Regions from separate parts of the Streptomyces sp. NBC_01197 genome, predicted to be linked through region 2. Evidence: riboswitches for the same ligand, from Rfam matches in the RefSeq annotation. Region 2 holds a riboswitch; each other region holds the start of a gene.
The links. Region 2 has a riboswitch for cobalamin ahead of OG452_RS10355 (ribonucleoside-diphosphate reductase subunit alpha). Riboswitches for the same ligand answer to the same signal wherever they lie in the genome.
Positions count from the first base shown of each region.

Region 1 (5,613 bases), 3.8 Mb from region 2:
CGCGCGACGCGGCGACCTCGACGGTCAGCCCGAAGCGGTCCAGCAACTGCGGCCGCAGCTCGCCCTCTTCGGGGTTCATCGTCCCCACGAGCAGGAACCGCGCGGCGTGCCGTACGGAGACGCCCTCGCGCTCCACGTACGAGGCGCCCATGGCGGCCGCGTCGAGCAGCAGGTCCACCAAGTGGTCGTGCAGCAGGTTGACTTCGTCGACGTACAGGATCCCGCGGTGCGCGTCGGCGAGCAGCCCCGGCTCGAACGCCTTCACGCCATCGGCCAGCGCCCGCTCGATGTCCAGCGCGCCGACGAGCCGGTCCTCCGATGCGCCGACGGGCAGTTCGACCATGCGCGCGTCGCGCACCACGCCGTCGGTCGACTCGTGCGGGCCGTCAGGACATGCCGGGTCGGGGGCTCCGGGGTCGCACGAGAAGCGACACCCGGAGACCACCGGGACCCCGGGCAGCAGCGCGGACAGGGCCCGCACCGCCGTACTCTTCGCGGTCCCCTTCTCGCCGCGCACGAGTACGCCGCCGACAGCCGGGCTGACCGCGTTGAGCAGCAGCCCGAGACGCAGGTCATCCATGCCCACGACAGCGGTGAACGGGTAGGGCGTGCTCACTTGGGGATCACTCCTTCAGATGCTCGGGTGACAGGTTCACCAACGGACCGGCGGGGTGTGCGCTGTCGCGCCCCGGCCGCTCTCATGGCGCTCACGGCGCTCCGGGGGCCACGAACGGGAGTCCGGCCGGCGCGCCCGACTCGATGAGCGCGAGCAGCCCATCGGTGTCAGCGTGCTCCTCGATGAGGTCGCCGAGCCGGTCGAGCTGCTCCTCGCGGAGCACGCCGAAGCTGGTGTCGGGCGCCGGTACGAACCGCCGGCCCGCGACGGCGGCGACCTCGCGCAGGAAGGCCCGGCGGAAACCGTCGCTCTCCAGCGAGCCGTGCCAGTGCGTGCCCCACACGGAACCGGTGCGGCAGCCGTCCAGGAAGGGGGAGCCGCCCAGCACATCGGCGACCCCGTGGTGGATCTCGTACCCCTCGACCGGCTCCCCGAGGGCCTCTCCGACGGGCCGCGCCAAGGTCTTCTCCACCGCGAACCGCACCCGGACGGGCAGCAGCCCGAGCCCGTCGACGGCCCCGGCGCGCGATTCGACCGTGTCGTCGATGTGCTCGCCGAGCAGCTGGAAACCACCGCAGATGCCCAGCACCGGACGGCCTTCGGCGGCCCGCCGGGCCAGCGCGTCGGCGAGCCCGCGCTCCCGCAGCCACTCCAGCGCGCGCACCGTGCCGCGCGTACCCGGCACGATCACCAGGTCGGCGTCGGCCAGCTCCTCCGCACGGTCCACGAACCGCACCACGACGCCCGGTTCGGCGGCCAGCGCGTCCACATCGGTGAAGTTCGACATCAGCGGCACGGCGCACACGGCGACCCGCAGCACGTCCTGCCCGTACGGCGCGGACACGGCGGACTCGCGCACAGTGCCGCGCATCGACACCCGCAGCCCGTCCTCCTCGTCGATACCCAGGCCGTGCGCGTACGGCAGGACACCGTAGGTCCGCCGCCCGGTCAGCCCGTGCAGCATGTCGAGCCCCGGTTCGAGCAGGGATACATCCCCGCGGAACTTGTTGACGAGGTACCCGGCGACGAGCGACTGGTCCTCGGCGCTCAGCAGCGCCGTCGTACCGAAGAACGACGCGAAGACACCGCCCCGGTCGATGTCGCCGACGACGACCACCGGGAACCGCGCGGCGCGCGCGACACCCATGTTCACGATGTCGGTCCGCCGCAGATTGATCTCGGCCGGACTGCCCGCCCCCTCGCAGATCACCGCGTCATACGTGCCCCGGAGCTGAGCCAGACAGTCCGTCACCGTGCCGAGCAGCGCCTCCTGCCGGCCGCCGTGGTAGCCGCGGGCGCTCATCTCGCCCACCGGCTTCCCCATCAGCACGACCTGGCTCGACCTGTCGCTCCCCGGCTTGAGCAGCACCGGGTTCATCAGTGCCGTGGGCTCGACCCGCGCCGCCTGCGCCTGCATCGCCTGGGCCCGCCCGATCTCCGCGCCCTCGCGGGTGACGAACGAGTTGAGCGACATGTTCTGCGCCTTGAAGGGCGCGACCTTCACACCCCGGCGCACCAGCCACCGGCAGATGCCCGCAGTGACCACGCTCTTCCCGGCGTCCGACGTGGTTCCGGCCACCAGCAGTCCGCCACTCATCCGCGTACCTTCCTCACCACGAGAGCTGTCGCGAGCGCCAGCACGGACACCCGGCGCGACAGCCGCACCGCGCGCTCGATGTCGCCGACGGCCACCGGACGGCCGCCGCCGTTGAGCACCGCCCGGTGCTCGACCCGGCCGGCGTACGAGAGGGTGCCGCCGAGCCGTACGCCCAGCGCGCCCGCGAACGACGCCTCCACCGGGCCCGCGTTGGGGCTCGGGTGGCCGCCCGCGTCCGACCGCCAGGCCCGTACGGCGCCGCGCGGGTCCCCGCCCGCGAGCACCGCGAGTACGGCGGTGAGGCGGGCGCCCGGCCGGCCGGCCAGATCGTCGAGCCGGGCGGAGGCCCAGCCGTACCGCAGATACCGGGGCGACCTGTGGCCGACCATCGCGTCCAGGGTGTTCACCGCCCGGAACCCGGCGAGCCCCGGCACCCCGGCCAGGGCGCCCCAGACCAGCGCGCCCACCACCGCGTCGGAGGTGTTCTCGGCCACGGACTCCACGACGGCCCGCGCGATCTGCTGCGCGTCGAGTGCCTGCGGATCGCGCCCGCACAGATGCGGCAGCCGCCCCCTGGCGGCCTCGATGTCACCCGCCGCCAGCGCGTCGCCCACCGCGCGCGCCTCCCGTCCCAGCGAAGTGCCGCCGACGACGGCCCAGGTGGTGGCGGCGGTCAGCGCGACGCCCGCGACGGGACGGCCGCGTACGGCACGCCCGGCCAGTACGGCGGCGCCCACCACGCCCCCGGCGCAGAGCGCGGTGTGCAGCGCGCCCCACCCGCGGTGGTCACGCCAGAGCCGGCGCTCCACGGCGGCGGCGGCCCGCCCGAAGGCGGCGACGGGGTGCCCGCGCCGGGGGTCGGCGAAGATGAGGTCTGCCAGGAGGCCCGTGGTGGCGCCGTACACGAAGACACGCTCGGCACGCATGGGGTCAGCAGGCCGGTACGTCCGGGACCCTCACGGCGGCGGCACTCGGTGCATCGGGCGGTTCGGGCAGCAGGCGGCCGCGCATGGCGTAGTCCTCACTCAGGGTGTCCGCGCCCTGGTCCGACGTGATCGGCGGTGAGAGTTCCTGGCTCCCGGGGGCGACCCCGGTGACAGTGGCGGGACCGCGCCGGATTCGCACCGGACTTCCTCTCCTGCCGCCGTATTGGCCCCGGAAGTCCACCACGGTCGGCGAACACCCGTCAACTCACCCTTGACCTGCGGCGGCGCAGTGTGCCGAGCCCCACACCGGCCACCCGGACGGCCGGGCGCACCGGCCGCGCACACCAGACGCCCGCCCGGTGGCCGGTGGAGGCCGCCGGGCGGGCGGAGTGACGAAGTGGCGGGAGGAGCGGCTGTCAGGCGACGATCAGATAGATCCCGTACGCCACGGCCGCCGCGCAGAGTGCGAAGCAGGCGTACGAACCGGCCCGCGCGGCCGATGCCGGGCCCAGGCCCGTACCGGCAGGCGTCGCGGCGGCGGGTGCGGTGGCGGTGCCTGGTTCCGGCGCTGGCTTCCGCGCCAGGCCCACCACGCCGAGGGTGAACAGGCCCACCAGTCCGACGGTCGCCACGAGGCTGACGCCGAAGACGGTGCCGAGAGCTGCCCAGTCGATGTCCATGGTGCGGTGTCCTTCTCCTTCAGACCGTGGCGGGCCGGTTGGGCTCCGGTGCGGCGCCGCCCGGTGCGGGGATGGTGGTGCGGAGAGGGTCGGAGACCGCTCCGACGGGCGGCGGGACGACGGCCGCGATGGCGGCGGTCACCACCCCGGCCGGCTCCGCGGACCCGGCGGGTTCGTCGGGGGTGACGCTGTGCTGGCCGACCGGCTTGCGGCGGGAGAGCGACCAGATGACACCCGAGCCCGCGACCAGCAGGACGGCGACGGCGCCGACGCCCCAGGGGCCGCGGCCGGTCAGAAACTCGGCACCCGCGCCGACGAGCGCGGCGGCGGGCAGGGTCAGGCACCAGGCGATGGCCATCCGGGTCGCGGTGGACCAGCGGACCACCGCGCCCTTGCGGCCGACGCCCGCGCCCATCACGGCGCCCGAGCAGACCTGGGTGGTGGAGAGCGAGAAGCCGAGGTGCGAGGAGGCCAGGATCACGGTCGCGGCACCGGTCTGGGCGGCGAAGCCCTGCTGCGGCCTGAGCTCGGTGAGCCCCTTGCCCATGGTCTTGATGATGCGCCAGCCGCCCAGGTAGGTACCGAGTGCGATGGCGGTGCCCGCGGAGACGATGACCCACAGGGGCGGGTTCGAGCCGGGTGCGATGACGTTGCCGGTGACCAGGGCGAGGGTGATGACACCCATGGTTTTCTGGGCGTCGTTGGTGCCGTGGGCGAGCGAGACCAGGCCCGCGGAGGCGATCTGGCCGGCCCGGTAACCCTTGGCGGTGGACTTCTCGTCCGTACGGCGCCCGATCCGGTACGTCAGCCTGGTGGCCAGCAGCGCGGCGAGACCGGCGACGACCGGCGCGGCGACCGCGGGGAGCAGGACCTTGGTGATGACGACGTGGCCGTTGACACCCGACGAGCCGACCGACATCAGCGTGGCTCCGATGAGCCCGCCGAAGAGTGCGTGGGAGGAACTGGACGGCAGGCCGAGCAGCCAGGTCAGCAGATTCCAGAGGATGGCACCGACGAGTGCCGCGAAGATCACTTCTGTGGTGATGCCCTGTTCATTGATGATCCCGCCGGAGATCGTCCTGGCGACCTCGACGGACAGGAATGCCCCGACAAGGTTGAGCACGGCGGACATGGCCACCGCGGTCTTCGGTTTGAGAGCGCCGGTCGAGATGGTCGTCGCCATCGCGTTGGCAGTGTCGTGGAAACCGTTCGTGAAGTCGAACACGAGAGCGGTAATGATCACGATCCCAAGGAGCAGGGTCAAGTGTTCCATTTACCTGGGCAATCGTTCGAGGTCATTGACGAGATGAACGTAGGCAACCCGGGTGAACGGAAGATGAACTGAGACGGGCGCTGTGGTGACTCTGCGCGGAGGCCCCCATTCCACTCGCGGCCGGCGGTTGCCGCGGTGGCGTACCGGGGGCACCCGGAGGGCTGGCATCATCGCGTGGACGGGCCCAGAATGCCCGGAGCAGCGCAGATGTGGCAGCGGGACAGATGTGACCGGGGAGACAGCAGTGGCGCCTGAGGAGACCGACCCGCTCGCGAAGGCCTGGCACGAGCTCGTCGCCACCGCCCGCAGGACCGCGTCCGAAGGTCTGGTCGTCGGCACATCGGGCAATGTCTCGGTGCGCTGCGGCGACCTCGTCCTGGTCACCCCGAGCGGAGTGCCGTACGAGAAGCTCGGCCCCGGCGACACCGTCGCCGTGGACCTGGACGGCCGCCAGGTGCTCGGCGAGCTGAGACCGACCAGCGAACTGCCCCTGCACCTGGCCGTCCACCGGTCCACCACCG
Region 1 covers NZ_CP108569.1:6,104,532-6,110,144, forward strand. Annotated here, with positions in the region: gene OG452_RS28045 (putative cobaltochelatase) at 1-616, opposite strand, end outside; gene OG452_RS28050 (cobyric acid synthase) at 708-2,213, opposite strand; gene OG452_RS28055 (cobalamin biosynthesis protein) at 2,210-3,139, opposite strand; adenosylcobalamin (AdoCbl) riboswitch at 3,277-3,351, opposite strand; gene OG452_RS28060 (hypothetical protein) at 3,556-3,819, opposite strand; gene OG452_RS28065 (inorganic phosphate transporter) at 3,839-5,092, opposite strand; gene OG452_RS28070 (class II aldolase/adducin family protein) at 5,337-5,613, shown strand, end outside.
Region 1: it holds a riboswitch for cobalamin, as region 2 does, so the genes downstream of both, OG452_RS28055 (cobalamin biosynthesis protein) here and OG452_RS10355 (ribonucleoside-diphosphate reductase subunit alpha) in region 2, are expected to answer to the same signal.

Region 2 (5,613 bases):
TTCTGCTGGATCCCGTCCCACTTCTGCGTCTGGAAGTTGACCGTGGCACCGGTCTTCTTCTTGAAGGCGGCCTGGAGGTCCTTGGTCCAGCCGGGAGGCGTGGAGCCGTCCATCGCCCAGACGGTCAGGGTCTGACCCTTGTAGCCGTCGGCCCCCGCCTTCTTGCTGCTGTCCTTACTGTCCGAGCCACAGGCCGCGACGCTTGCCAGCATTGCCGCCACACCGATCGCCGCGATGAGTCCGCGCTTCACGACACCCTCCTCAGGGATGCAAAAAACACTTCCCCCCACCACCCGAGAACGCCGTTCTGCCGCAACCAGTGCGACCGGTACTGCCCGTGGGGCTGGGACCTGGTCTTTAATGGTTTAGACCAGTACCGGGAGCTTGGCCTAGACCTATGGGGGTGTCAAGGGTGTATAAGAAAGGCTGTCGTGTCCGTTATCGGACCGACACCTGAGGGAGGGCGTCGTCCCGTGACCGGACCGTGCCACCATGTGAGCCGCGACAGACGGAGGAGCCGGTGACGGCAGCAGCGCAGCACTCGGGAAGGCAGGCCATGAGCACCAGCGGGGGGGCGGCCGGGACGGAGACCGCGGCGCCCGGACGCACCGCCCGGGTGCCCAAGTACTACCGGCTCAAGCGTCACTTGCTCGACATGACGGAGACGCTGCCGCCGGGCACCCCGGTGCCGCCGGAGCGGACGCTGGCCGCCGAGTTCGACACCTCGCGCACGACCGTACGGCAGGCGCTCCAGGAGCTGGTCGTGGAGGGCCGGCTGGAACGCATCCAGGGCAAGGGCACCTTTGTGGCCAAGCCCAAGGTCTCGCAGGCCCTGCAGCTCACGTCGTACACCGAGGACATGCGGGCGCAGGGCCTTGAGCCCACGTCCCAGCTGCTCGACATCGGCTATGTCACCGCGGACGACACCCTCGCGGGGCTGCTCGACATCACGGCCGGCGGGCGTGTGCTGCGCATCGAGCGGCTGCGGCTCGCGAGCGGCGAGCCGATGGCCATCGAGACGACGCACCTGTCGGCCAAGCGCTTCCCCGCGCTGCGCCGCTCGCTGGTGAAGTACGCCTCGCTCTACACCGCGCTGTCCGAGGTGTACGACGTCCGGCTGGCCGAGGCCGAGGAGACGATCGAGACCTCACTGGCCACCCCACGGGAGGCCGGGCTGCTCGGTACGGACGTGGGGCTTCCGATGCTGATGCTCTCGCGCCACTCGATCGACGAGCGGGGCGAGCCGGTGGAGTGGGTGCGCTCGGTCTACCGCGGCGACCGCTACAAATTCGTGGCGCGGCTGCGGCGGCCTACCGACTGAGGCCGGGGGTCCGGGGGTCGCCCCCCGGGCAGGCACAGCGTGGCGCGGCTGCGGCGGCCTACCGACTGAGGCCGGGGGTCCGGGGGTCGCCCCCCGGACAGGCACAGCGTGGCGCGGCTGCGGCGGCCTACCGACTGAGGCCGGGGGTCCGGGGGTCGCCCCCCGGACAGGCACAGCGTGGCGCGGCTGCGGCGGCCTACCGACTGAGGCCGGGGGCGACCCTCGGCGGCCGCTCGCCTGGCTGGTCCGGTCCAACACCCCCACAGAAACGGCACTCTCCGCCGAAATCCCCCAGGATGACCGGTGTTGCCATTCCGGTATGCGGATAGGGGTTCCGTCGAATGAGCATCCTCGCCTAGATTTCCTGCGCGTTGTACCAGGTGCTCAGTGAGGGGACGGACCGCACCATGCCCGAGAAAAGACCCGTGATCACGCCGGTGCGCGTGATCATCGCGGTATGCCTGATCGCACCCTTTATCGCCATGCTCTGGGTGAGTTCGTACGCGAAGGTGGACCCCGCCTTCATCGGTATCCCGTTCTTCTACTGGTACCAGATGCTCTGGGTGCTCATCTCGACGGCGCTCACCATGACCGCGTACAAGCTGTGGCAGCGTGACCAGCGCGCCCGCAAGGGGGGTGCTTCCGCATGAAGGACGGTGTGAACGGCGTCGCGCTCGGCGTCTTCATCTTCTTCTTCGTGGCCGTCACGGTCGTCGGCTTCCTGGCCGCCCGCTGGCGCCGCGCCGACAACGCTGCCACCCTCGACGAATGGGGCCTGGGCGGACGGTCGTTCGGCACCTGGGTCACCTGGTTCCTGCTCGGCGGCGACCTCTACACGGCGTACACCTTCGTCGCCGTACCCGCGGCCATCTACGCCGCGGGCGCTGCCGGGTTCTTCGCCGTGCCGTACACGATCCTGGTCTACCCGCTGATCTTCACCTTCCTGCCGCGGCTCTGGTCGGTCTCGCACAAGCACGGGTACGTGACGACGTCGGACTTCGTCCGGGGGCGCTTCGGCTCCAAGGGGCTCTCGCTGGCCGTCGCGGTCACCGGCATCCTCGCCACGATGCCGTACATCGCGCTCCAGCTGGTCGGCATCCAGGCGGTGCTCGACGTGATGGGCGTCGGCGGTTCGGGCAGCAACTGGTTCGTCAAGGACCTCCCGCTGCTGATCGCCTTCGCGGTGCTCGCCGCGTACACGTACTCGTCGGGGCTGCGAGCCCCCGCCCTGATCGCCTTCGTCAAGGACGGCCTGATCTACATCGTCATCCTGGTGGCGATCATCTACATCCCCATCAAACTGGGGGGCTTCGACGACATCTTCGCCAAGGCCGGCCACGCGTTCTCGCAGACCAACCCGGCGACGGGCAAGCCCCGCGGGGCGCTCGCGCCGGGCGCTGCCGGCCAGTGGGGTTACGCCACGCTCGCGCTCGGGTCGGCCCTCGCGCTGTTCATGTACCCGCACTCGATCACGGCGACGCTCTCCTCGCGCAGCCGCAACGTGATCCGCCGCAACACCGCGATCCTGCCGCTGTACTCGCTGATGCTGGGACTGCTCGCGCTGCTCGGCTTCATGGCGATCGCCGCCGGCATCAAGGTGAAGAACGGCCAGCTGGCGATCCCGCAGCTGTTCGAGAACATGTTCCCCGACTGGTTCGCGGGCGTGGCCTTCGCAGCCATCGGCATCGGTGCGCTGGTACCGGCCGCGATCATGTCCATCGCGGCGGCGAACCTCTTCACCCGCAACATCTACAAGGACTTCATCAAACCGGGCGCGACCCCCGCCCAGGAGGCCAAGGTCTCCAAGCTGGTCTCGCTCGTGGTGAAGGTCGGCGCGCTGCTCTTCGTGCTCGCCATGGACCCGACGGTGGCGATCAACTTCCAGCTGCTCGGCGGTATCTGGATCCTCCAGACGATGCCGGCGCTGGTCGGCGGGCTCTTCACCCGGTGGTTCCACCGCTGGGCGCTGCTCGCGGGCTGGGCGGTCGGCATGGTGTACGGCACGCTCGCCGCGTACGGTGTGACGAGCCCGACCCAGGCGCACTTCGGCGGCTCCTCCAAGGAGATCCCGGGCATCGGCCAGATCGGCTACATCGGTCTGACGGCGTTCGTGCTGAACGTCGTGGTGACGCTGGTGCTCACCCTCGTGCTCAACGCGGTGAAGGCACCGGCCGGAATCGACGAGACCTCCCCGGAGGACTACACGGCGGACGCCGGTGACGAGGGCGTCCAGGTGGAGCTCCCGCCGGCCACAGAGGCCGCCCCGGCCGCCCACTGAGCCACCGGCAGGCCACCACTGAGCCACCGCTCCGCCAAGGGCCGCCGCGCTCCCTCCCAGGGAGCTGCGGCGGCCCTTCGCCGTGCCACTCCGCCTCTCCCTTCCGCCCTCCACGACACAACATATGGGGGGTGCTTTCCGGCGGGCACCCCACATGTATGCTCATGCTCGCTGTCGCCGCAGGGGAATCCGGTGCGAATCCGGAACTGTCCCGCAACGGTGTGATCAGTGCGCTTTCGCGCACCGTGGAGTCCGAGGACCTGCCGACGGCGCATCCGGCTCGACCGAACCGGATGGGAAACGTCCGGGCCTCGCGGTTGGGCCTGCGGATGCTGTGCGGTGTGCTGCTCTGCTGCGCCCGTACGCACCCGTGCCCCCCGCCGGCCCCCAGCCGAGCGAGGGAGAGCGCACCGTGACCATCGCGCCCACCGCACCTGTCTCCGAGCAGGTGGCGGACGCCCCGGGAACCGTACTTCTGCGGACCCTGACCGACCTCACCGCCGACCTCACCGACACCGACCCCGGCAAGGTCGCCGCGGCCGCCCTGCGCGGGCGCAACGCGGCGTCGGACGCGGCCGAGTTGCGGGAGCTGGCCACCGAGGCGGCCGCCGGTCTCATCTCCGAGGACCCCGCGTACTCGCGGCTGGCGGCCAGGCTGCTGACCCGTACCATCGCGGACGAGGCGGCGGGCCAGGGCGCGGTTTCCTTCTCCTCATCGGTCGCCGTCGGGCACCGCGAGGGCCTGATCGCCGACCGTACGGCCGACTTCGTACGGCTCCACGCGCAGCGGCTCGACGCGACCATCGACACCGGGGCCGACGACCGCTTCGGGTACTTCGGACTGCGCACCCTCTACAGCCGCTACCTGCTGCGCCACCCGCTCACCCGCCAGGTCATCGAGACACCCCAGCACTTCATGCTCCGGGTCGCCTGCGGTCTCGCCGCCGACGAGTCCGCGGCCGCCCTGGACGAGGTGGCCGCGCTGTACGGACTGATGAGCCGCCTCGACTACCTCCCCTCCTCCCCCACGCTCTTCAACTCGGGCACCCGCCATCCGCAGATGTCCTCCTGCTATCTGCTGGACTCGCCGCTCGACCAGCTGGACTCGATCTACGGGCGCTACCACGAGGTGGCGCGGCTTTCGAAGCACGCGGGCGGCATCGGCCTCTCGTACTCCCGTATCCGCTCCCGCGGTTCGCTGATCCGCGGCACCAACGGGCACTCCAACGGCATCGTCCCCTTTCTCAAGACCCTCGACGCCTCGGTCGCCGCGGTGAACCAGGGCGGCCGGCGCAAGGGCGCCGCCGCCGTCTATCTGGAGACCTGGCACTCGGACATCGAGGAGTTCCTGGAGCTGCGCGACAACACCGGTGAGGACGCCCGGCGTACGCACAACCTCAACCTGGCCCACTGGGTGCCCGACGAGTTCATGCGCCGGGTCGACGCGGACGGCACCTGGTCGCTGTTCTCGCCCGCGGACGTACCGGAGCTGACCGATCTCTGGGGCGACGACTTCGACGCCGTCTACCGCAAGGCCGAGGCCGACGGGCTGGCCAGGAAGACCATCCCCGCGCGGGAGCTGTACGGGCGGATGATGCGTACCCTCGCGCAGACCGGCCAGGGCTGGATGACCTTCAAGGACGCGTCGAACCGTACGGCCAACCAGACCGCCGAGCCCGGCTCGGTCGTCCACTCGTCGAACCTCTGCACCGAGATCCTGGAGGTGACGGACGACGGCGAGACCGCGGTCTGCAACCTGGGCTCGGTCAACGTCGGCGCGTTCGTCTCGGGCGATTCGCTCGACTGGGAGCGCCTCGACGCGACCGTCCGCACCGCGGTCACCTTCCTCGACCGGGTCGTGGACATCAACTTCTACCCGACCGAGCAGGCGGGCCGTTCCAACGCCAAGTGGCGGCCGGTGGGCCTGGGCCTGATGGGGCTCCAGGACGTCTTCTTCCAGCTGCGGCTGCCCTTCGACTCGCCGCAGGCCAAGGCGCTCTCCACCCGGATCTCC
Region 2 covers NZ_CP108569.1:2,309,820-2,315,432, forward strand. Annotated here, with positions in the region: gene OG452_RS10335 (extracellular solute-binding protein) at 1-251, opposite strand, end outside; gene OG452_RS10340 (GntR family transcriptional regulator) at 557-1,321, shown strand; gene OG452_RS10345 (DUF3311 domain-containing protein) at 1,729-1,971, shown strand; gene mctP (monocarboxylate uptake permease MctP) at 1,968-3,599, shown strand; cobalamin riboswitch at 3,758-3,881, shown strand; gene OG452_RS10355 (ribonucleoside-diphosphate reductase subunit alpha) at 4,012-5,613, shown strand, end outside.

Region 3 (5,613 bases), 5.1 Mb from region 2:
TTCCCGCATCCTGCTTCATAGCGACGAGGCGGGCAATCGAACAGCCGGGGCTGCTCACCGCTCGGCCGGCAGTGGCAGCGCCCGGAGTTCCCGCTATCGGCTGGCTGCTGCGGCGGCGGCATTGCCCCGCACTGTGACCTGCCGGCCCCGCCCGGTGCTCTGCGATGTGGTGCTCAGGCAGCTGCCCGACGCCGGGTCGCTGACGGTGGGGAGGCTCCCCACATGGTCCGTACCCGCCTCCGTGCCGACCGGCTTCCCGTAGGTCACGGTGACCTGCTGGCTGCAGCCGGCCGTGAGATACGGCTCGATGAAGCCCTGGTCGGCGCTTTTGAACCGGCCCGATGCCGACGGAAGGCTGAAGCTTCCGATGTGCGCCACGGAAGCACCGGTCGCGGTCTGGACGACGTCTCCCGACATCAGCTGAGTGTCGCCGGTGACACTCGCGCGCTTGAGGACGAGCGAGTACATCGTGCCCGGCGTGTAGGCGAACTGGACCGCGCAGCTCACTCCGGCGCCGCCGTCCGCGCCGTAGTTGCAGTGGCTGTCGGCCGTGGTGGCGTCCGCGTTGAAGGAGCTGAAGACCGCCTGGAGCGTGTGGTGCCCGTTCGCGTCCACGGGCTTCGGCTGGAACCCGGCGTACGGCCGGGTGCCGCTCTCCAGCGTCGTGTAGTAGGCGAAGTAGATGCCGGACGCGTCAGGGGCGGAGTCCACGGACATCGGCAGCTTCAGCGTGGTGACCGGCGTGGGCGCGTCCGTCGACCAGCGCAATATGGGGGTGGACGCCCACGACTGCCCGGCCGCGCCGATGGCCAGGAGGGCGGTGGCGCCGAGGACGATGCCGGACCTGGCGAGACGGCGCCTCGACTTTCTGATGGGCGATGCCGTGGTGGTCGGGCGGGTGGTGGATGGACCCGGTCCGGAAAGACCCATGACGGATGGACCCGTCACGGACGGACCCCTGTTGGTGGACCTGGACCCCGCGATGAATGGCGTGCGCATGTCATCTCCTGATGGCCGGTGTTCGGGTTGGGCGTCAGCATGTAAGCGATTGCTGTCGCACCGCAAGAGGGTTCGCCATGTTTCTGTCTTTTACTATGGCCAGAGCCCATGCTTGCAGTAGTAACCGGTCACCTTCCGGGGCCAATTGACCCGCTCCAGCGCCCCGCGACTACTGCCCACGGCCCGTACGGCGCCCAGCCCGACGCCGTCCGTCAGCGGCTGGACCGGACGCGTCAGAGCTCCGGTCGCACGGGGATGAAGCCGCTGTCGAGCAGCCGGGGCAGATAGTTCCTGACCGCGGCGACCGTCTGCGACCGGTTCCCGCCGCCGTCGTGGCAGAGCACGATCGCGCCGTCCTTGATGTCGCGCAGCACGGAGTTGGTGATGCTGCGCGTCCCCGGCCGCGCCCAGTCGTTGGTGTCGATCGACCAGCCCAGCGGCTCCATGCCCAGGTCGGCGCAGATCCCGAGGGTGACCGGGTTCCAGTCGCCGTACGGTGCGCGGGCCCACTGGGGCGGAGCGCCGAGCACGTTCTCGATCAGATCGCTGGTCCGGGAGAGTTCGGACCGGGCGGCGGCCGGCTTCAACTTGGTGAGCTGGGGGTGGGTCCAGGAGTGGTTGGCGACGGCGTGTCCGCCGTTCGCGATGTCGTGCAGCAACTGGGGGTACTGGGCGGCGTTCTCGCCGATGACGCAGAACGTCGCCTGCACGTTGTACCGGGCCAGGATGCGCAGCACTTGGGGGGTGTAAAGGGGGTCGGGGCCGTCGTCGAAGGTGAGCGCGATCCTGCGGCCGCTCTCCTCCATCGAGTACACCGCATGGGTGCGGACCGCCGGGTTGTGGGCTGGGGCGCCCATCGACGTCTCGCCCGCGAAGGGCTGTAGTCGGTAGGTGGGGGGACGGGCGGCGGCTGCGGCCGCAGGTGGTCCGGCGGCCGGTGGGGGCTGGACGTGGTGTGGGGGTGGGGCACCGGCCGGTGCATGTGAAGGATGCGAGGCCGCCGCCGGGCCGGTGCCGCCGGAGGGGCCGTACGCGCGGGAGAACACCCCCCCGACAGCCAAGGCGCCCAGGCCGACCGCGGCGCGCACGAATCTGCGGCGCCCTTGCGTATTAGTGTGATTTTCAGACTGCATGGCACCGTACTGCCACACACCGAGGCGATTACCCGGCCGACAGCGCCGGACGCGCGTCCGATTCCACTCGGTCGGACCATCCGCCGCCCGCCCCGTCCGCGGCGCGCCACGGTTTTCCCGGGCCGAGCGGGGCCGGGGCGCCGGAGCGCCCCGGTCCGCCACCGCGGGCGGCGCCGGTTCAGCCGCTGTCAGCGGCGCGGACCGCCCACCTCTCCTCCACCTTCGCGATACGCCAGTACGCCAGCGCCGCTGCCCACACCACGACGAAGAGTCCGACGATGAGGTAGCCGACGTTCCCGAGATCGAGGCCCGCTATCCAGCCGGTCACCGAGTCCTGGAGGGACAGCTTGTCGTGCAGCACGCTGATCAGCTCGATCGTGCCGATGAGGAACGCGACGGCGATGGACAGGCCGGTGATGGCGAGGTTGTAGAACACCTTGCGCACCGGGTTGGCGAAGGCCCACTGGTACGCGAAGTTCATGAAGGTGCCGTCGAGTGTGTCGAAGAGACTCATTCCGGCCGCGAAGAGCAGGGGCAGGCAGAGGACGGCGTACCAGGGCAGGCCGGCGGCGGCGCCGCTTCCGGCCATCACCATGAGGGTGACTTCGGTCGCGGTGTCGAAGCCCAGGCCGAAGAGGAAGCCCAGCGGGTACATCTGGCCGGGCCTGCTGATGGACTTGGTGAACCGGCCGAGGATGCGGTTCATGAAGCCGCGCGAATTCAGGTGTGATTCGAGTTCGGCCTCGTCGTAGCGTCCGGCGCGCATCTCCCTGAACACCCGCAGAATGCCGACGAGGGCAACCAGGTTGAGCGCCGCGATGAGGTAGAGGAACGAGCCCGAGACGCTCGTTCCGACGACGCCGAGCACCTGGTGGGTGTGCGAGCCCTCGTTCATGAGGATTCCCGCGAGCCGGGCACCGCCGGCGACCAGCGCCGCCATGGCCACCACCACACTGGAGTGCCCCAGCGCGAACCAGAAGCCGACCGAGACCGGGCGCTTCCCGTCCGCCATGAGTTTGCGCGTGGTGTTGTCGATGGCGGCGATGTGGTCGGCGTCGAAGGCGTGCCGCATCCCCAGCGTGTACGCGGTGATGCCGAGGCCCACCCCGAACGCCTTGGACCCGACCTCGTAGTGGCCTGGTTCCACCAGCAGGAACAGAACGCCGAACGCGACGGCGTGGAGGGCTGCTATCACCCCCAGCAGCCCGGCGGTTCGTACGGTGTCCTCGCGCCGCCAGGCGAACGCGGCGGATTCGGGCAGGGTCATGCGGATCACGCTCCAGCACCTCGTGGATCACTTCGTGAGATGCCGTGGCCGGTCTCCTGGCTGACGGGTTCGCTGACGCTCGCCTCCGGCCCTGCCTTCCCGGCCCGCGGACGCGGCCAGTGGCTTCGACGGGACGGAGACTCCCCGATCACAGTGGCGAGGGCCGCTCCGGTCTGAGGCCCCGAGGGGGCTTTCACCGGTCTTCCCGAACACCACGGCCCGTTCACCCTAGGTTCTGGCCGCCGGTGGCAGCAAGTGCGCCCATCCGGGCAGGTATTGCCTCTCACATCCGCCCATGCCGAGGGATCCGCTGCCGTACACCGGTGCGGGGAGAGCCCGGCTCTCACCCGTCGCACCGGCGGCAGCGGACCACCGCGGGGAGACCTGCTCAGGTCAGTCCTCGCCCTCCAGGTTCCCCTCGGTCTCCAGGTACACCTGGCGCAGCGCTTCGAGCGTCGCGGGGTCGGGTTCGGCCCACATGCCCCGGGACTCCGCCTCAAGGAGCCGTTCCGCGATCCCGTGCAGGGCCCAGGGGTTGGCCTGCTGGAGGAAGTCGCGGTTCACCGGGTCGAGTACGTACGTCTCGGTGAGCTTGTCGTACATCCAGTCGGCGACGACACCGGTGGTGGCGTCGTACCCGAAGAGGTAGTCGACGGTGGCGGCGAGTTCGAAGGCTCCCTTGTAACCGTGCCGGCGCATCGCCTCGATCCAGCGGGGGTTGACCACCCGCGCGCGGAAGACCCGTGAGGTCTCCTCGACGAGCGTGCGGGTACGGACGGTCTCGGGGCGGGTGGAGTCGCCGATGTACGCCGCGGGGGCGCTCCCGCGCAGCGCCCGGACGGTGGCGACCATGCCGCCGTGGTACTGGAAGTAGTCGTCGGAGTCCGCGATGTCGTGCTCGCGGGTGTCGGTGTTCTTCGCGGCGACCGTGATCCGTTTGTACGCGGTCTCCATCTCGGCGCGGGCCGGGCGGCCGTCCAGCTCCCGGCCGTAGGCGTAGCCGCCCCACACCGTGTACACCTCGGCGAGGTCCGCGTCGGTGCGCCAGTCGCGGCTGTCGATGAGCTGGAGGATGCCCGCGCCGTAGGTGCCTGGGCGGGAGCCGAAGATCCGGGTGGTGGCCCGGCGTTCGTCGCCGTGCTCGGCCAGGTCGGCCCGGGTGTGGGCGCGTACGAAGTTCCGCTCGTCGGGCTCGTCCAGGGACGCGGCCAGCCGTACCGCGTCGTCCAGCAGGCCGATGGTGTGCGGGAAGGCGTCACGGAAGAAACCCGAGATGCGCAGGGTGACGTCGATACGGGGGCGGCCGAGCTCGTCGAGCGGCACCGGCTCCAGACCGGTGACCCGGCGTGAGGCGTCGTCCCACACCGGGCGGACACCGAGCAGCGCGAGGGCTTCGGCCACGTCGTCCCCCGATGTGCGCATCGCGCTGGTGCCCCACAGGGAGAGCCCCACGGAGGTGGGCCACTCGCCGTTGTCGGTGCGGTAGCGCTCCAGGAGTGAGTCGGCGAGCAGCCGGCCGGTCTCCCAGGCGAGCCGGGACGGAATGGCCTTGGGGTCGACGGAGTAGAAATTGCGGCCGGTCGGCAGGACGTTGACCAGGCCGCGCAGCGGTGATCCGGAGGGTCCTGCGGGGACGAATCCGCCGCTCAGCGCGTGCAGGGCGTGGTCGATCTCGTCCGTGGTGGAGGCGAGCCGCGGGACGACCTCGCGGGCCGCGAAGCCGAGGATGTCGGCGACCGCCTGCGGGTGGCCGTCGGCCACCTTGACGGCGGCGTCCGGATCCCAGTCCGCCGCTTCCATCGCCTCGACGAGGACACGTGCCTGTTCCTCGGCCGTGTCGGCGGCGGTGCGGGTGGCGTTGGCCTCGTCCAGGCCGAGTGCCTCGCGCAGCCCCGGCAGTGAGGCGGTGCCGCCCCAGATCTGGCGGGCGCGCAGGATGGCGAGTACCAGATTGACCCGGTCCCCGCCGGCTGGCGGGTTGCCGAGGACATGCAGTCCGTCACGGATCTGCGCGTCCTTGATCTCGCACAGCCAGCCGTCGACGTGAAAGATGAAGTCGTCGAAGCCCTCGTCGTCGGGCCGGTTCTCCAGACCCAGATCGTGGTCGAGCTTGGCGGCCTGGATGAGCGTCCAGATCTGAGCCCGGATGGCGGGGAGTTTCGCCGGGTCCATGGAGGCGATCTGGGCGTACTCGTCGAGGAGTTGCTCCAGGCG
Region 3 covers NZ_CP108569.1:7,383,634-7,389,246, reverse strand. Annotated here, with positions in the region: gene OG452_RS33805 (LLM class flavin-dependent oxidoreductase) at 1-1, opposite strand, end outside; gene OG452_RS33800 (hypothetical protein) at 94-999, opposite strand; gene OG452_RS33795 (polysaccharide deacetylase family protein) at 1,233-1,856, opposite strand; gene OG452_RS33790 (HoxN/HupN/NixA family nickel/cobalt transporter) at 2,311-3,399, opposite strand; cobalamin riboswitch at 3,429-3,631, opposite strand; gene cobN (cobaltochelatase subunit CobN) at 3,793-5,613, opposite strand, start outside.
Region 3: it holds a riboswitch for cobalamin, as region 2 does, so the genes downstream of both, OG452_RS33790 (HoxN/HupN/NixA family nickel/cobalt transporter) here and OG452_RS10355 (ribonucleoside-diphosphate reductase subunit alpha) in region 2, are expected to answer to the same signal.